Regions from separate parts of the Streptomyces albiaxialis genome, predicted to be linked through region 2. Evidence: riboswitches for the same ligand, from Rfam matches in the RefSeq annotation. Region 2 holds a riboswitch; the other holds the start of a gene.
What was found. A riboswitch is a leader RNA that binds a small molecule or an ion and turns the genes downstream of it on or off. The one in region 2 is predicted to bind S-adenosylmethionine.
Positions count from the first base shown of each region.

Region 1: another riboswitch for S-adenosylmethionine. It lies ahead of thrC (threonine synthase); the one in region 2 lies ahead of ABD343_RS17735 (aminotransferase class V-fold PLP-dependent enzyme).

Region 1 covers NZ_BAAAPE010000001.1:556,423-565,751, forward strand. Annotated here, with positions in the region: gene ABD343_RS02545 (MoaD/ThiS family protein) at 5-280, opposite strand; gene thrC (threonine synthase) at 325-1,632, opposite strand; SAM riboswitch class I at 1,650-1,792, opposite strand; gene ABD343_RS02555 (glucosyl-3-phosphoglycerate synthase) at 1,948-2,892, shown strand; gene ABD343_RS02560 (alpha,alpha-trehalose-phosphate synthase (UDP-forming)) at 2,922-4,382, shown strand; gene otsB (trehalose-phosphatase) at 4,371-5,219, opposite strand; gene ABD343_RS02570 (YbfB/YjiJ family MFS transporter) at 5,312-6,514, opposite strand; gene ABD343_RS02575 (GlxA family transcriptional regulator) at 6,612-7,643, shown strand; gene ABD343_RS02580 (DUF3263 domain-containing protein) at 7,594-7,836, opposite strand; gene ABD343_RS02585 (extracellular solute-binding protein) at 7,856-9,133, opposite strand.
Region 2 covers NZ_BAAAPE010000008.1:342,324-351,652, reverse strand. Annotated here, with positions in the region: gene ABD343_RS17770 (cupin domain-containing protein) at 1-265, shown strand, start outside; gene ABD343_RS17765 (MFS transporter) at 243-1,472, opposite strand; gene fabG (3-oxoacyl-ACP reductase FabG) at 1,474-2,247, opposite strand; gene ABD343_RS17755 (ArsR/SmtB family transcription factor) at 2,304-3,323, shown strand; gene ABD343_RS17750 (ROK family protein) at 3,371-4,564, opposite strand; gene xylA (xylose isomerase) at 4,662-5,837, shown strand; gene xylB (xylulokinase) at 5,834-7,240, shown strand; SAM riboswitch class IV at 7,339-7,457, shown strand; gene ABD343_RS17735 (aminotransferase class V-fold PLP-dependent enzyme) at 7,587-8,990, shown strand; gene ABD343_RS17730 (glycerate kinase family protein) at 9,192-9,329, opposite strand, start outside.

The DNA of each region.
Region 1 (9,329 bases), on a different contig from region 2:
TCTTTCAGCCGCCGGCGACCGCCGGAATGATCGAAATGCCCGCGCCGTCCGGCGTCGGCGTCTCCAGGCCCTGCTCGAAGCGCACGTCGTCGTCGTTCACGTACACGTTCACGAAGCGGCGGAGCTTGCCCGTGTCGTCGAGCACGCGGGCGCCGATACCGGCGTGGTTCTTCTCCAGGTCGGCCAGGACCTCGCTGAGGGTCGCGCCCTCGGCGCTCACCTCGGCCTGCCCGCCGGTGTAGGTGCGGAGGATGGTGGGGATGCGGACGTTCACGCTCATGCTTCTTCTTCCTCTCTGGGGGCGGGGCCCGGACGCTCGGGCGCTCAGGCGAGCCCGGCGTCGCGGAACGCGTCGAGGCTGGGGCGGATGACGGCCGTGGGCCGCGAGGTCGGCGCCACGGCGTCCAGCGTCTTGAGCCCGTCGCCCGTGTTCAGCACGACCGTGGTGAGCGAGGGGTCGATCGCGCCGGACTCGATCAGCTTGCGGGTGACGCCCAGCGTGACCCCGCCCGCGGTCTCCGCGAAGACGCCCTCGGTGCGGGCCAGCAGCTTCATCGCGTCGACGATCTGCTCGTCGTTCACATCGTCCACCGCGCCGCCGGTGCGGCGGCAGATGTCGATGACGTACGGCCCGTCCGCCGGGTCGCCGATGGCGAGGGACTTGGCGATGGTGTCCGGCTTCTTGACGGGGCGGACCGCGTCGGTCCCGTCCTTGTACGCGCGCGAGACCGGCGAGCAGCCCTCGGCCTGCGCGGCGAAGATCTGGAACGGCTTGTCCTCGACCAGGCCCAGCCTCACCAGCTCGCGCAGCCCCTTGTCGATCTTCACGAGCTGGCAGCCCGAGGCGACCGGGATCACGATCTGGTCGGGCAGCTCCCAGCCGAGCTGCTCGCAGATCTCGTACGCCAGGGTCTTGGACCCCTCCGCGTAGAACGGACGCAGATTGACGTTGGTGAAGCCCCAGCCCTCGCCGAGCGGGTCGCCGATCAGCTCGGAGCAGAAGCGGTTCACGTCGTCGTAGGTGCCGTCGATGGCGACCAGCTCGCCCCCGTAGACCGCGGCCATGACGACCTTGGACTGCTCCAGGCCGTCCGGGATGAAGACGCAGGAGCGCAGGCCCGCGCGGGCCGCGGCGGCGCCGACGGCACCGGCCAGATTGCCGGTGGAGGAGCAGGAGAGCGTGGTGAAGCCGAAGGCGCGGGCGGCCTCCAGCGCGATGGCGACCGGGCGGTCCTTGAAGGAGTGCGTCGGATTGCCGGAGTCGTCCTTCACGTACAGCCCGCCGGTGACGCCCAGCTCGGCCGCGAGGCGGTCGGCCTGGACGAGCGGGGTGAGGCCCGGGTTCAGGTTCGGCTTCGCCGCCACGTCGGAGGGGACGGGGAGCAGCGGGGCGTACCGCCACATGTTCGCCGGGCCCGCCGCGATACGGGCGCGGAGCGCCTCGGGGTCGCCGCCCGGCAGCTCGTAGGCCACCTCCAGCGGCCCGAAACACTCCAGGCACACGAAGCTGGGGCCGAGCGGGGTGCGGGTGCCGCACTCACGGCAGGAGAGCGCGACGGCGGGACCGAGATCGTACGCGGAGGTGGTGGCGGCGGAGGTGCCGGTGGTGCTTTCCACTGCTTGCACAGCCATGGAGGCGAGGCCCTTTCTCCTCATCTTCCCCGTGGCGGATCTCGTCACGGGCCGGAATTGGCACCGTCCCCACGCGGGGCCTCGCCGGACGAATGGCGTGGCTCGCGGGATGGTTGCCGGGGCTTCAACGGGCCGTTCCCTCTGCCCCTCTGGATGAGCTGCTATGGCGCTGGCCCGCAGGCCAGGCATTTGTCACATCTCACGTGCGAACCCCGGCATGCGAGGTTCACGCGCGTTGTTCAAGACTGTAACCGACACCTCTGACACTTGAGATAGTCGTCCGAACCGCGAGATGGATCACAGGAAGGCGCGCCCGTGCTCGACGAAGTGGGCCACTGGCTGCGGCGCCGCTCTTGGAACGCCGCCGACCGGCCGCTCGACCAGCTCCTCGCCGCCAAGCGCCGCACCGGCACCACGGTCAGCGTGGTCCTGCCCGCGCTGGACGAGGAGGAGACGGTCGGCCGCATCGTCTCCGTCATCCGCCGCGACCTGTCCGCGCTCGTCGACGAGCTGGTGGTGATGGACTCCGGCTCGACCGACCGTACCGCCGAGGTCGCCGCGGCGGCGGGCGCCAAGGTGATCCACCGCGACGAGGTGCTGCCCCGGCTGCCGCCCAGCCCCGGCAAGGGCGAGGTCCTGTGGCGCTCGCTGCTGGCCACGCACGGCGACGTCGTCTGCTTCGTCGACGCCGACCTGCGCGAGTTCTCCGCGTCCTTCGTCTCCGGCATCGTCGGCCCGCTGCTCACCGACCCGGACGTCGCGTTCGTGAAGGCCATGTACGACCGCCCGCTGGACGGTCTCCCGGCGGGCGGGGGCCGGGTGACGGAGCTGGTGGCCCGCCCGCTGCTGAACCTGCACTGGCCGCGCCTGGCCGGCGTCGTCCAGCCGCTGGGCGGGGAGTACGCGGCGCGGCGCTCGCTGCTGGAGCGCCTGCCCTTCCCCGTGGGGTACGGGGTGGAGCTGGCCCTGCTCATCGACGCGCTGGAGACCGCGGGCCTCGACGCGCTCGCCCAGGTCGACGTCGGCGTGCGCCACCACCGCCACCAGGACGGCCAGGCCCTGGGCCGCATGGCCGCGGCGATCTACGCGACGGCGGAGCGGCGGCTGCCCCGGGGCAGCGGCCGGGGCCTGACCCCGCTCATCCAGTTCGACCGGGACGCCTCCGGCGCGTTCGTGCCGAGGGACCACGTCCTGGTGACCGAGGAGCGCCCGCCGATGCGCACCGTTCCGGAGTACGCGCCGCGCGGCACATACGTTTGAGCGCGAGGGCCGACGGCTAAGCTCCGCGCATGGCCGCTGGCGCATCTTCCCAGGTACTTGTGGCGTCCAACCGGGGCCCCGTCGCGTATGCCCTCGGGGCCGACGGCGGGCTCACCCCCCGGCGCGGCGGCGGCGGACTCGTCTCCGGTCTCTCGGCGATCGGGCCCGGCGCGGGGGCCGTATGGGTCTGCGCGGCGCTCGGCGAGGGCGACCGGGAGGCGGCCCGGCGGGCCGGGCAGCGGCTGACCCCCGAGGACACGGGCGGCCAGGCCGTACGGATGCTGGACATCGCACCCGAGGTCTTCGAGGCCGCGTACCACGGGGTGGCCAACTCGGTGCTGTGGTTCGTCCACCACATGCTGTACGAGACGCCGCTGGAGCCCTCCTTCGACGCGGAGTTCGCCCGGGAGTGGGCGGACTACGAGGCGTACAACACCGCGTTCGCCGACGCGCTCGCCGAGGAGGCGGGGCACGGCGCGGCGGTGCTGGTGCAGGACTACCACCTCACGCTCGTCCCCCGGCTGCTCCGCGAGCGGCGGCCCGACCTGCGCATCGGCCACTTCTCGCACACGCCCTGGGCGCCGCCGGACTACTACAGGATGCTGCCCGACGACGTGGCCGGGGAGGTGCTGCGCGGGATCCTCGGCGCCGACCGGGCGGCGTTCCTGACCCTGCGCTGGGCGGAGGCGTTCGCGGACTGCTGCGCGCGGGTGCTGGGCGCGGAGGTGCGGCGGGAGCCCTTCCGCGTGATCCACGAGGAAGGTACGACCGCGATCGGCGTGCACGGGCTCGGGGCCGACGCGGACTTCCTGCGCGAGCGCGCGCACCGCGCGGACGTGGCCGGGCGGATGGAGCAGTTGCGCGAGCAGATCGGGCACGGCCCGGACGGAGCGGCCCGCAGGACGGTCGTCCGGGTGGACCGCACCGAGCTGTCGAAGAACATCGTGCGCGGCCTGCACGCGTACCGGCGGCTGCTCGCCGACCGGCCCGAGTGGCGCGAGCGCGTCGTGCACCTCGCGTTCGCCTACCCCTCGCGCCAGGACCTGAGGGTCTACCGCGCCTACACGGAGGAGGTCGCGCGCGTCGCGGAGGGGATCAACGAGGAGTTCGGCGTCCCGGGCTGGACGCCCGTCCTCCTGCACGTCGAGGACGACTTCGCGCGCTCCCTCGCGGCGTACCGCCTCGCGGACGTCGCGCTGGTCAATCCGATCCGCGACGGGATGAACCTCGTCGCGAAGGAGGTCCCCGTCGTCTCCGACGAGGGCTGCGCCCTGGTCCTCTCGCGCGAGGCGGGCGCGTACGAGGAGCTGCGCGAGGACGCGTTCGAGGTCAACCCGTACGACGTGCGGGGCACGGCCGAGGCGCTGCACGCGGGGCTCACGCTGGAGCGGTCCGCGCGCGCCGAGCGCACGAAGCGGCTCGCGACGGCGGCCACCGCGCTGCCGCCCGCCCAGTGGTTCCTGGACCAGCTCGACGCGCTACGCGCCTGACAGCTCCTCCGCCAGCTCCTCCAGGAAGGCGACGACGCCCTCGGGGCCCGGCACCAGCACATCCGCCCGGGCGGCCAGTTCGGGCACCGACTCGCCCGTGCCGGTGGCCGAGCTGCACACCAGCAGGCCGGGCACGCCCTCGCCCCGCAGCTCCTCGACCGCCCCGTAGGCGGCCAGGTCGCCCAGGTCGTCGCCCGCGTACGCGACGGCCCGCGCCGTCTTCTCCCGTACGAACTCCCTGAGCGCGGCGCCCTTGTCGGCGCCCGGCGGGCGGAGTTCGAGCACCATGCGGCCGGGCTCGACGATCAGCCCGTGGCGGGCGGCGAGCGCGGCGAGGGGCTCGCGGAGGAGGGCGAGGGCGCCGTCGGGGTCGGCCGTGCGCCGGGTGTGGACGGCGAGGGCCCGGCCCTTGTCCTCGGTCCAGGTGCCCTCGGGCGCGCCCAGCTCCGCGAGGAGCGGCGGGAGTCCGGCCCGTACGGCCGCGACGCCGGGCGGCGGGGGCGCGGCGTGCACCTCGCCGGTGGCGGCGTCCCAGCGCTCGGCGCCGTACGCGCCGAGCACGGTGAGGTGTCCGAGCCCCTCGACGGCGGCGAACCCGCCGTACGCGACGGCCTCCTCGGCGGGGCGCCCGGTGATCACGGCGACGGCCCGCAGCCGCGGCGCGAGCCGCGCGAGCGCGGGCACGGCCCCCGGGTGGGCCCGCGCCTTCGCCGGGTCCGGCACGATGGGCGCCAGCGTCCCGTCGAAGTCGAGCGCGAGCACCGCGTGTTCGGGGACGCGGAGCAACGCGTCCAGCCCTTCTCTCCCGGCACCCGTCAGAGGCTCAGCGAATGGCATGCCTGAAGCCTAGAGGGACGACCGTGAAGGGGCAGGCCCCTGAGCTCGGGCGGTCTGCGGCCGTGCCCCGCTCGCGCAGTTCCCCGCGCCCCTCACGGGGCACGTCCGACGGGGCACACCTCGGCTTCTCTCTCCCGGGTGGAGCGCTCGGTTCGGGGGCGTACCGCCAGGGAGAGGGTGCCCAGAGCCGCCGTCACGGCGAGGGCGAGGCGCAGGCCGTACGTGTCGGCGGCGAGCCCGAGCACGGCGGGCCCCGCCAGCGTGCCCAGGCCGAGGAAGAAGACCGTGGCGCTGAAGCCCGTCGAGGGCTGGTCGGGAAAGACACGGTGGCTCCATACCGCCAGCAGGCCGGAGCCCGCCATGAAGCACGGCCCGTACAGCACCGCGGAGAGGAGCAGCGCGGGCGGCGAGCCCGGCGCTGCCGCCAGCAGCGCGGTCGCCACGGCCATCCCCGCGAACAACACGGTGTGCACGCGGCGCAGCCCGAACCGCCCGATGGCGCCACCCGTCAGCACGCCCGCGACCCCCGCGAGCCCCATCGCCGTCCAGAACACCGGGACGGCGGCCACGCTCCCCCCGGCGCTCGCCTCCACCGCCTCCACCGCGAACGCCCAGTAGACGGCCCCGACGAGCCCGTACAGCACCGCCGTCAGATGCACCGGCACGGCGCCGGGCCGCAGGAACCAGCGCGGGCCCGGCCATGAGCGGACGGGGGCGGTCCGCGCGGCGCCGTGCGGACCGCTCGGCAGGACGCGGGCGTTCCAGAGCGTGGCGGCCAGGGCCGCCGCCCCGAAGAGCGTCCACACCGGCCGCCAGCCCGTGCCGTGCCCGATCAGCGCGAGCGGGCCGGAGACGGCGACGGCGCACGCCGTACCGGTGGCGATGGCGCCCGCCACGGCCTGCTGACGCGCACGCGGCACCAGCCGGTCGACGGCGTCCGAGTACGGCGCCCAGGCCCAGCCGGGGCTGCTCCCGGCCAGCACCAGCCCGCCGACCAGCCAGGCCGTGCTGTCCGCCGACGCGACGACCAGGCTGCCCGTCGCCGCGCACAGGCCGCCGGTCACCACCAGCGGCCGGGGGCCGAGCCGGGCGACGAGGGCGCCGACCACGAGCAGCGCGGCGAGGTAACCGGCGTAGCTCGCGCTGCCGATCAGCCCTACGTCCGTGACGGACAGCCCGAAGTCGGCGCGGAACTCGGGGAGGAAGAGCCCGTAGCCGTAGCGGGCGAAGCCGAAGGAGACCCCGATGGCGGCCATCCCGGCGCCGGTGAGCTGGAACGTCCTCGTACGTCGCATGGGCCCACCCTGTGCGCGGGGCGCCCCGCGCACCATTGGCGTAAAAGACAGGGCCCCGTAGATTTACGCCATGAGCCCCGCCATGAGCAGCCCCGCCATGAGCCCCGCGCCCCCGGACCGTGTCCGCGTCACCGTCCCCGTCCTGGAGCACACGGCCCTCTTCGAACTGGCCGTCCCCTGCGCCGTCTTCGAGGAGCCGCGTTACGCGCTCACGCTCTGCGGCACGGCCCCGGACGGCGGCGGCCACCTCGCGCGGGGCCTCCGGCTGGAGACGGAGCGCGGGCTGGAGGCGGTCGCCGAGGCGGACCTGGTCGTGGTCCCGGCCTGCGTCATGGGCGACCACGTCTCGCGGCCCGAGCTGCTGGAGGCCCTGCGCGCGGCGTACGCGCGGGGCGCGCGGATCGCCTCCCTGTGCTCGGGGGCGTTCGTCCTGGCGGAGGCGGGTCTGCTGGACGGGCGTACGGCGGCGACGCACTGGATGTACGCGGACGAGCTGCGTCGCCGGTTCCCCTCGGTCCGGGTCGACGAACACTCCCTCTACGTCGACGACGGCCAGGTCCTCACCAGCGCGGGCACCGCCGCCGCGATCGACCTGTGCCTGCACCTCGTCCGGCGCGACTTCGGCGCCGCCGCTGCCGCCGAGGTGGCCCGCCGCCTGGTGGTGGCCCCGCACCGGGAGGGCGACCAGGCGCAGTACGTGCCGGCGCCGCCGGTTCCCGTCCGGTCCGAGGACGCGCTGGCGCCCGTCCTCGACTGGGCGCTGGCGCGGCTGCACGAGCCGCTCGCGATCGGGGACCTGGCGGCGCGGGCGGGCATGAGCACCCGTTCCTTCGGCCGTCACTTCGCGGGGGAGACGGGCACGACTCCGCTGAAGTGGCTCAACCGGCAGCGCCTCGCGCGCGCCCGCGAGCTGCTGGAGTCCACCGAGCTGCCCGTGGAGTCGGTGGCGGCGCGCAGCGGTCTGGGCACGGCCGACGGGCTGCGCCAGCACTTCCGCCGGGAGCTGGGCACCACCCCGGCGGCCTACCGCCGTACGTTCCGCGCCCCCGAGGCCCGGGCGAGGTCTGCCGCGTCCGGGCCTAGCGCGTCCGGTCCCGGCGTTCCTGGCGGCGGCGGCGCAGGCGGTTGACGGTGACCGGGTCGTGGGCGAGGGCGCGGGGGTCGTCGAGGAGGGCGTTGAGGAGCTGGTAATACCTCGTCGGCGAGATACCCAGCCGTTCCCGTATGGCCCGCTCCTTGGTGCCGGGCGCGGACCAGCCCACCCGTTCCAGCGCGAGTATCGCCTCGTCCTGGTCGGACAGCCCCTGCCCCTGCTCGCTCATGCTCTCCAACGTACCGGGCCTACTCCGAGCGCTCCTCCGACTCCGCGGAGCGCTGGATGGCCCCGAGGACGGCGGCGGGGTCGCCGCCGGGCTCGACGGCCTTGCCGATGTTCTTCTTGATGTCGGCGCTGGTCCCGGCCCAGGAGACCTTGCCCGCGGGGTAGAACTCGGCGTCCGGGAGCTGGTCCAGGAAGCGCCACAGCTCCTTGTGCCTGCGGTCGCCCCGCATCCGCTCGGTGGCCGAGGTGGTGACCGGCATCAGGTCGTAGCGGTCGGCGAAGGCGTAGTGGTTCTTCTCGCGGTAGACGTAGTCGAGGAACTTGCGGCACTCCAGCCGGTGGCCGTTCTGCTTGAAGGCCATCATCCAGTCGGCGACGCCGAGCGTGGCCTCGGAGGGTCCGCCCTTGCCGGGGATACGGCCGGTGCCGTACGAGATCTTGCCGCGGTCGGCCTGCTGCATCAGCGTGGGGTGGCCGTTGAGCATGCCGACGTCGCCCTCGCTGAAGGCGTCGAAGAGGGTCTGCCGGTCGATGCGTCCTGGCTTGCCGCCGGTGAGGCCGGGCTTGACCAGGTTGTCGCGGATCCAGGCGAAGGTGTCGATGTTCGCCGCGGAGTTGATCGTGTAGTTGCCGACGGTGTCGGTGTAGCCGCCGCCCCCGCCGAGCATCCAGATCAGCGTCTCGGCCGGTGCCTCCTCGCGCCCGAGCGGCAGCCCGTACGGGTACTTCACGCCCGCGTCCTTGAGCTTCCGCGCGGCGGCCTTGAGGGCCTTCCAGCTCTGCGGCGGGTCGTCGGGGTCGAGCCCGGCCTTCGCGAAGAGGTCCTTGTTGTAGAAGAGCAGCCGGGTGCTGGAGACGAACGGCAGCCCGTACTGGACGCGCCGCACCTCGCCCGCCTCGGCGAGGCCGGTGAGGAAGTCGGCCTGGACGGGGATCGAGAGCAGCTCGTTGGCCTTGTAGAGCTTGCCCTCCGCCGCGTAGTCGGCGTACGCGCCGATCTGGGCGAGGTCCGGCGCCTCGCCCGCCTTGACCATCTCGGCGACCTTCCGGTCCACCTCCGACCAGCTATGGACGGCGACGTCGACGCGGACGCCGGGGTGCTTCTCGGTGAAGGACGCCGCGAGGTCCTTCCAGTACTTCTCGGAGCTGTTCTCCCCGGAGTCCCCGTAGTCGGCGGCGACGAGCTTGAGGGTCACCTCGTCGGAGCCGGGACCTGAGTCGCATCCTGCCGCCGTCATCCCGACGGCACCGGCCGCGCCCGTGGCGGCGGCCAGGCTCAGGAATCGCCGTCGTTCCATCATTCCGATACCCCTCAAACCCCTGCCGTGGCCTGGTGTCTCCCTGCCACGGGTCGTGCTGATCGTGCTGAGCGCCCGTAAATGTTCGATGTACGTTCACTTGCGCACTGTTGCGCGGTGTCGCGCGCCGAGTCTCTCTTGTGTGCCCTCATAGGTCTACACCAGTGTGCGCATCGCCACGGAATCCGTCATTCCT
Region 2 (9,329 bases):
GTGGCATGTACACGAGCACACGGACGAGTTCTTCCTCGTCCTGCGCGGCGAGTTGGACATCGCGCTGCGCGACGCCGACGGCGAACGGCACGTCACCCTGCCCCGGGGCTCCGTCTTCACGGTCCCGCGCGGCACGGAGCACAAGCCGTCCGCCCCGGACGGCGCCGCGATCCTCATGTTCGAACCCACCGGCACCCTCTCCGTCGGCGACCGCCACGAGGACGTCCCGTCCCACGTGGACGTCACACCGGGGCACGCCCTGTGACCTGCCGCACCGCCGCCGCCAGCGCCGCGAGCGCCACCAGCGCGCACACGCCCCACCACCCCACCGCGGCGTACGTCCGGGCCCCGAGCCAGGAGCCGACCGTGCCGCCCAGGTAGGAGCAGGTCATGAAGGCGGTGGTGAGGCGGGAGCGGATCTCGGGGCGCAGGCCGTAGAGGCGGACGGTGTTGGCGATCGTGCCGGACTGCATGCCGACGTCGAGCAGCAGCGTGCCCAGCACCAGCGCCGCCAGGCCCCAGGTGCCGCCCGCCCCGCCGAGCGCGAGGACGCCCGCTCCCGCGGCCACCGCCGCGGCGCACGCCAGGCCGACCACGTCCGAGCCCCGGCGGTCGGTGAGGCGCCCGGCGAGCGGAGTGCACAGCATGGTCCCCGCGTTGACGAACGCGAGCGCCCCGACCGCCGTCGCGCCCCTCCCGTACGCGGGCCCCGTCAGCAGCAGCGCCACGCTCGTCCACACGGCCGAGAAGCCGCCGAAGACCAGGGCCTGGCAGAAGCAGGAGCGGCGCAGGGCCGGTTCGGTGCGCAGCAGGCGCAGGGGCTGTGCGAGGAGGGAGGCCACACGTACGTTCTCCGCGCCCGGAGGCCTTCCGCCGCGCGGCAGCGCCCGCGCCGGCACCGCCGCCAGCAGCAGCGTGACCACGCCCATGAGCACGTACGGCGCCCGCCAGCCCAGCCATTCGCCGAGCGTCGCGCCGAGCGTGCGGGAGAGCAGGATGCCGCCGATGGTGCCGCTGGCCAGGGTGCCGCTGACCGTTCCGTGCCGCTCCCTCGGCACCATCCCGGCCACCATCGGGCCGACGAGCGGCGCGATCACCGTCGTCGTGCCGACGAGGGCGCCCGCGGCGACCAGCGGCGGCAGCCCCGGCGCGGCGCCCGCCGCGAGCAGGCCCGTGCCGGTGAGCGCGAGCAGCGTCACGAGCAGCGGGCGGTACGCGAACCGGTCGCCGAGCGGCACCAGCAGCAGGATCCCCGCCGTGTAGCCGAACTGCGCCGCCGTGACCGCGAGCGTCGCCCGGCCCGGCGGGATCCCCAGCCCGTCGGCGATCAACGGGCTGACCGCCTGCGGGAAGTAGACATTGCCCACGGCCACCCCGCAGGTCACGGCCAGGAGGAACAGCATGCCCCGGCCCGGTCCGCCCGCCCCGCCGTCCCCGGTGCTCTGTGCCGGGGTCTCCGTCCGCGTCGTCATCTCAGCCCACCGGCCCGCCCGCGACATGCAGCACCTGCCCCGAGACGAACCCCGCCCCGTCGCTCACCAGGAACGAGGCCGCGTGCGCGACGTCCTCGGGCTGCCCGACCCGGCCGACCGGAACGGCCCGTTCGGCCCTGCTCCGGTACTCCTCGAAGTCCAGCCCGAGCCGCCGCGCCGACTCCCGGGTCATGGCGCTCACCACGAAGCCGGGCGCGAGGGCGTTGGCCGTGATGCCGTGCGGCCCGAGTTCGAGGGCGAGAGTCTTGGTGAAGCCGATCAGCCCGGCCTTCGCGCTGGCGTAGCCGATACGGCCCGCGTCCCCGGCGGCGGAGACGCTGGAGACGTTGACGACGCGGCCCCAGCCCGCCTCCGTCATGTGCGGCACGACGGCCCTCGTGGCGAAGAACGCCCCGCGCAGATTGACGCCCAGCACCGCGTCCCACTGCTCGGTCGCCGTGTCCACCAGCGCCGAACGGTGGGCGAAGCCCGCGTTGTTGACCAGCACCGTCGGCGGCCCCAGCGCCGCCGCGATCCGCGCGACGGCGCCGGTGACCGCGGCCTCGTCCGCGACGTCCGCGCCGACGCCCGTCGCCCGGCCGCCCGAGGCGGTGATCGCGTCGACGGTGGCGGCGCAGTCCTCCTCGCGCCGGTCGACCACCCCCACCGCGAACCCGTCCCCTGCCAGCCGTCCGGCCGTCGCGGCGCCGATGCCGCCGGCCCCTCCCGTCACGATCGCCGTCCGCGTACGCTGCCGGGTGAAGTCATCCGTCATGCGTCGCAGTTCACGGCAGCCCGGCGCGGCTGCCAAAGGATGTAGCCCGGGGCTAAATGATCAGCTTTCTGCTCGGCGTCGACGGGCTCGCGAACACCCGGTTCGTGATGTCGCCCCTGCACGAGACCGTGTGCAGCCTCCGCGCTCTGGACGACCCGGGCCGCTATCCGCTGCACGCCGCCTGGCGCCGCGAGGCCCTGCGCGCCCTGCCCCCGGACGACGCCCGCGCGCTGCTCGCCCTGGTCGGGCACCAGCACAGCCTGCCCGACTTCCTCACCCCGCGCCCCGCGGTCTTCGCACCGTCCGTCGAGGACCAGTTGGCGGCCGTACGGGCCACGCCGCCGGACACCGTGCGCCGCGACCTGCTGCTGACGCACGCCCCGCGCCCGCTGCCCGCGCCGCTGCGCCGGGCCCTGGAGCCCGGCGAGGCGCCCGTACGCGCGCTGGTCGAGGACCTGTGCGCGCTCCTCCTGCGCCACTGGCGGGCCGCGGTCGAGCCGTACTGGCCGCGGATGCGGCTCGCGCTGGAGTCCGACATCACCTACCGCGCCCGGCTGCTGGCCACGGGCGGCGCGCGGGGGCTCTTCACCGGACTGCACCCCAACCTGCGCTGGGACGGGGCGCCGCACGCCCTGCACATCGACCGGATGATCAGCCGGCACAGCGTCGCGGTGGGCGACGAGGGGCTGCTCCTCATCCCGACGGTCTTCGCCTTCAAGCCCTGCTCGCCGGTCAGCCCCGAGGACCCGCCGGTGCTGAACTACCCCTCGCGGGGCATCGCGACGATCTGGGAGAGGGAGTCCGCGCCCGAGCCCGGGTCCGGGCCCGTCTCGCCGGCCCTGACCTCGCTCCTCGGCGAGGCCAGGGCGAGGCTGCTCGGCATGCTCGGCGACCCGCTCCCGACCGTCGAGCTGGCCCGCCGCCTCGACGTGACGCCGAGCGCCGTCTCCCAGCACCTGCGGGTCCTGCGCACCACGGGCCTGGTGACCGGCGTCCGGGACGGGCGGCATGTGCTGTACCGCCGCAGCGACCTGGGCGACGAGCTGATGACCGACCGCCTGGCGGGCGCGCGCTGACCGGCCGCCTGGCGGGCGCGCGCTGACCGACCGCCTCGCGGGGGCGCTCACGCCTCCGTGGCCGCCCGGTCCCGGCGTCCCGTCACGTACGCCTCCGGGTCCGCCAGCGTCGCCCGCGTCGCGGACTGGGCCGCGCCCCGGGCGGGGGCCTCGCGGCCGAGGGTTCCGGCGAGCACGGGGACGGGGGACCAGCGCGCGGTGAGGACGCGGGCGGCCAGCTCGTCCTCCAGCGGCGGGCGCAGCCAGGGCTCCAGCAGGGCGTAGTCCCCGCCCAGCACGACGGCGGGCACGCCCACCGCGTTGACGACCGAGGCCAGGGCCGTTCCCAGCAGGCGGCCCGAGGTCCGTACGGCGCCGACGGCGCGCGCGTCGTCCGCCTCCAGGCGCGGGACCAGCTCACCGGCCCCGGCACCCGCCGCCCGCTGCACGGCCTCGCGGCCCGCGACCGTCTCCAGGCAGCCGCGCGCCCCGCAGCGGCAGCGGGCCCCCGCGTCCGTCGGGTCGACGCAGACGTGCCCGATCTCGCCCGCGAAGCCGTGGCTGCCGGGGAAGAGCGCGCCGTCGACGACCAGGCCCGCGCCGACGCCGATCTCGCCCGAGACGTACAGGAAGTCCCGCAGCCCCGGGTGGCCGCCGGTCCACAGCTCGGCGCAGGCCGCGAGGTCCGCCTCGTTCGCGGCGGAGACGGGGAGCCCGTCGAGGGAGTCGGGCAGGGGGACGTCGCGCCAGCCGAGGTTGGGCGCCGCGCGGACGACGCCCGTCGCCGCCTCGACCAGGCCCGGCACGGCCAGGGCCACCCCGCTGACCGGGATCCCGTCGGCCGCCGCGCGGCCCAGCTCCGTACGGGCCGCCCCGCACGCCCGGTCGAGCACCCGCGCCGGATCCTCGCCCCGGTGGTCGCCGGGCAGCGTGCGGTACGTACGGACGCGGCCCGCGAGGTCCACCAGGCAGAGGGCCAGATGGTCCACGCCGATCTCGACGCCCAGGCCGTGCGGCCCGGTGGGGGAGAGGGAGAGCGCCGTCGCGGGGCGGCCCCGGCCGGAGGGGCGCGGCTGCGGCCCCGTCTCGGCGAGGACGTCGGCCGACAGCAGCCGCTCGACCAGCATCGAGACGGTCGTCTTGGTGAGCCCCGTGCGCTCGGCGATGCCCGCGCGCGAGATGCCGGGGGAGGCGGCGACGGTCTCCAGGACCAGCGCGGAGTTGTGCCGCCGGATGTCGTTCTGGCCTACGGGCGAGGACATTTGACGTTGCGCCTCCGTTGACGTGCCGCGCTCACCGATGTTTTAGTCCAGCCATCAAACTAATACCTTGACGCCTCGACGAGCGAAGGGTGTGCGCATGTCGTTCGAACCCAGCACGGCGGACCGGTTCAGCTTCGGACTGTGGACGGTCGGATGGCGCGCCGTCGATCCCTTCGGCGAGGCCACCCGCCCGCCGCTCGACCCGGCCGAGGCCGTGCACCGGCTGGCGGAACTCGGCGCGTGGGGCGTGACGTTCCACGACGACGACCTCATCCCCTTCGGCGCCGACGACACCGAGCGGGAGCGCCGGATCGCGCGCTTCCGCGAGGCCCTCGACGCGACCGGGATGGTCGTCCCGATGGCGACCACCAACCTCTTCACCCACCCCGTCTTCAAGGGCGGCGCCCTCACCAGCAACGACCGCGACATCCGCCGCTTCGCCCTGCGCAAGGTCATGCGGAACATGGACCTGGCCGCCGAACTCGGCGCCCGTACGTATGTGCTGTGGGGCGGCCGCGAGGGCTCGGAGACCGACGCGGGCATCGACGTACGGGCGGCCCTGGACCGGTACGCGGAGGGCATCGACACCCTCGCCCAGTACACCCTCGACCAGGGCTACGACCTGCGGCTCGCCCTCGAACCCAAGCCGAACGAGCCGCGCGGCGACATCCTGCTCCCCACCATCGGCCACGCCCTCGCCTTCATCTCCCGCCTCCAGCACCACGAGCGCGTCGGCGTGAACCCCGAGGTCGGCCACGAGCAGATGGCCGGGCTCAACTACGTGCACGGCATCGGCCAGGCCCTCTGGTCCGGCAAGCTCTTCCACCTCGACCTCAACGGCCAGCGCGGCCCCCGCTACGACCAGGACCTCGTCTTCGGCCACGGCGACCTGCTCTCCGCCTTCTTCACCGTCGACCTGCTGGAGCACGGCGGCTACGACGGCTCCCGGCACTTCGACTACAAGCCGCTGCGCACCGAGGACGCCGACGGCGTCTGGGCCTCGGCCGCCGCCAACATGCGCAGCTATCTGATCCTCCGCGAGCGCGCCCGCGCCTTCCGCGCCGACCCCGAGGTGCGCGAGGCCCTGAGCGCGGCCCGCGTCGGCGAGCTGTCCGTCCCCACCCTCGACCCGGGCGAGACGCCCGCCCAATTGGCCGCCGACAAGACCGCGTTCGAGGACTTCGACCCCGAAGCGGCTGCCGAGCGCGGCGGTGGTTTCGTACGCTTGTCCCAGCTCGCCCTCGACCACCTCACCGGAGCACGCGCACAGTGACACGGCACCTCGTCGCGGGGATCGACTCCTCGACCCAGTCATGCAAGATCGTCGTCCGCGACGCCGCCGACGGCAGCCTCGTACGGGAGGGCAAGGCGCCCCACCCCGACGGCACCGAGGTCGATCCGCACGCCTGGCTGCGGGCGCTGCGCGCCGCCGCGGCCGGGGCCGGCGGGCTCGCCGACGTCGAGGCCGTGTCCGTCGCCGGGCAGCAGCACGGCATGGTCTGCCTGGACGAGGACGGCGAGGTCGTGCGTCCTGCGCTGCTCTGGAACGACAACCGCTCGGCGGACGCCGCCCGTTCGCTCGTCGCCGAGCTGGGCGAGGAGGCGTGGGCGGAGGCCGTCGGCAGCCTGCCCGTGGCCTCGTTCACCGTCTCCAAGCTGCGCTGGCTCGCCGAGCACGAGCCGAAGGAGGCGGCGCGCACGGCCGCCGTCGCACTGCCGCACGACTGGCTGACCTGGCAGCTCGCGGGAGCGGACGGGTTTGAGGCGCTCACCACCGACCGCAGCGACGCCAGCGGCACCGGCTACTGGTCGCCCGCCGAGGGCGGCTACCGCCGCGACCTGCTCACCCGCGCCCTCGGCCACGACGCCGCGCTGCCCCGCGTCGTCGGCCCCCGCGAGACCGCCGCCCGGCTGCCGGGCACCGGCGCGGCGCTGGCCCCGGGCGCCGGGGACAACGCCGCCGCCGCGCTCGGCGTCGGCGCCCGTACGGGCGATGTGGTGGTCTCCATCGGCACCTCCGGCACGGTCTTCGCCGTCACCGGCCGCCCCACCGCCGACCCGAGCGGCACCGTCGCCGGGTTCGCGGACGCCGCGGGCGGCTTCCTGCCGCTGGTGTGCACGCTCAACGCCGCACGGGTCCTGGAGGCCACCGCGCGGCTCCTCGGCGTCGGCCTGGAGGAGCTGTCCGAGCTGGCGCTCTCCGCCCCGGCGGGCGCCGACGGGCTCGTGGTCGTCCCGTACCTGGAGGGTGAACGCACCCCCGCGCGCCCCGACGCCACCGGCGCCGTCCACGGCCTCACGCTCGCCACCTCGGGCCCCGCCCACCTCGCCCGGGCGGCCGTCGAGGGCCTGCTGTGCGGGCTCGCCGACGGGCTCGACGCGATGGTCGCGCTCGGCGTGGAGTGCCGCCGCGTGGTGCTCGTCGGCGGCGGCGCGCGCAGCGAGGCCGTACGCCGGATCGCGCCCGGCGTCCTCGGCCGCCCCGTCGTCGTCCCGCCCCCGGGCGAGTACGTCGCGGACGGCGCGGCCCGCCAGGCGGCCTGGATCCTCGACGGCGGAGAGACCCCGCCCGACTGGTCCGCGACCACGGGCGCCACGCGCTACGAGGCGGACCCGACGCCCCACGTCCGCGACCGGTACGCGGAGGCACGGGAGCTGGTGCTGAGCGCCCTGTAGGGGGCGCGGTGCGGAGAAGCGGGGCGTGCGCCGTATGGGGTCCGCTATGTGGACGCCCCCTGCACTCCGCCAGGAGCCATGTGCCATACTCCTGGCCAGGTCACGAGCGACAGCGATCAAGGCCCCGGCCCGCTGTCCGGCAACCCTCCGTCCGTGGCGGGGTGCCCCGGGTGATGACCAGGCCGTAGGACAGCAAGGTCCGCGGCAAGCGCGGATCCCTCGCGCCAGGGGTCCTGGTCTATCGAGGGAGTTCCCCGTGAGCAAGCGAATGCGATAGGGCCGCAGGCCCCTTCTCCGTCACGTCGTCACGTCGTCACGCCTTTCTCTCACCACGCGGAGTTCCGTCATGCCGTTCGCCACCCCTTTTGCCGCCGTTTCCGTTGATTCCTCCACGAATGCGTCCGCCGAGTCCTGTACGCCGGTCCTGCCCGTCCTCGGCCGCGACGTCACCGTCCCGCTCGTGACCGGCGGCGAGGTCACCTACGCCGCGCTCGACCACGCCGCCAGCGCGCCCGCGCTCCAGCGGGTCTGGGACGACGTCGCCGCGTACGCGCCGTACTACGGCAGCGTCCACCGGGGCGCCGGGTACCTCTCCCAGCTCTCCACCGACCTGTTCGAGCAGAGCAGGCGGGCCGTCGCCGAGTTCCTGGGGTGCCGGGAGGACGACGAGGTCGTCTTCACCCGGGCCACGACGGACTCCCTCAACCTCCTCGCCTCCGCCCTGCCCGCCGGGACCCGGGTGTTCGTGTTCGAGACCGAGCACCACGCCTCGCTGCTGCCGTGGCGCGGCCACGACGTGACGTACCTCGACGCGCCCCGCTCGCCCGAACAGGCCGTCGCCACGCTGGAGGAGGCCCTGCACGCGGCGCCCGCCGGGCCCAAGCTCGTGTGCGTGACCGGCGCGTCCAACGTCACCGGCGAGATCTGGCCCGTCCGCGAACTGACCGCCGCCGCGCACCGGCACGGCGCCCGCCTCGTCCTCGACGCCGCGCAGCTCGCCCCGCACCGCCCGGTGGACGTGAGCGAACTCGACGTGGACTGGGTCGCCTTCTCCGGTCACAAGCTGTACGCGCCGTTCGGCGCCGGGGTCCTCGCCGGGCGCGCCGACTGGCTGCGTGCCGCCGAGCCGTACCTCGCGGGCGGCGGCGCCAGCCGTACGGTCGCGCGGCGCGAGGACGGCGGCGTCGACGTCGAGTGGCACACGAACGCGGCGCGGCACGAGGCCGGTTCGCCGAACGTCATCGGCGCGTACGCCATCGCCTCCGCGTGCGGGGCCCTGCGGGCGGCGGGCTTCGAACGTCTCGTGGCCCGCGAGGAGGAGCTGCTGGCGCGGCTGCGCGCCGGGCTCGCCGAGGTCCCCGAGGTCACGGTCCTCTCCCTGTTCGGGGACGACGCCGACCGGGTCGGCGTGCTCTCCTTCGTCGTCGAGGGCTGGAACAGCTCGCACTTCGCCGCCGCGCTCTCCGCCGAGCACGGTATCGGTGTACGGGACGGCCTCTTCTGCGCTCACCCGTTGCTGCGCACGCTGCTGGGGGCGGAGTCGGGCGCCGCCGGCGAGTGCGGGGCGCCGGACGCCGCCGCGGGGGCCGTGTCCCTCAACGCGATCCGCGTGAGCTTCGGCGTCGGCACGCCGGACGAGCATGTCTCCCGCTTTGTCTCGGCGGTACGGGAATTGGTGCGGAACGGTGCGAAGTGGTCCTACCGGACCGAGGCCGGGCGTTGCGTTCCGGCTCCGGCTGCCGCGGAGTAGGCCCTGCGCCTTCGCCGCCGCTGCCGAGTGCGGACGACCGCATGTGCGGAGCAGAGCTTGCCCCTCTGCCGCCGTCGCCGAGTGCCGGCGAGCTTGTGGCTCGGCGCGCAGTTCCCCGCGCCCCTGACGGGGCACTTCCGCGAGGGCGCTCCGAAGGTGCCGCTAAGGGGCGCGCGCTCGGCAGCGGTGGATTCGGGGCAGTCACGGGGTCCGGACTCCAGGGACGGCGGCCAACATGGGCGCGGGGCGCATGCGCGTGCCCAGCAGGACCATGCGTACCGCATGTTCGGCGGCGTCCGTGAGGTACTCGCGGGCATGCAGCAGCGCCTCGGCCAGCCC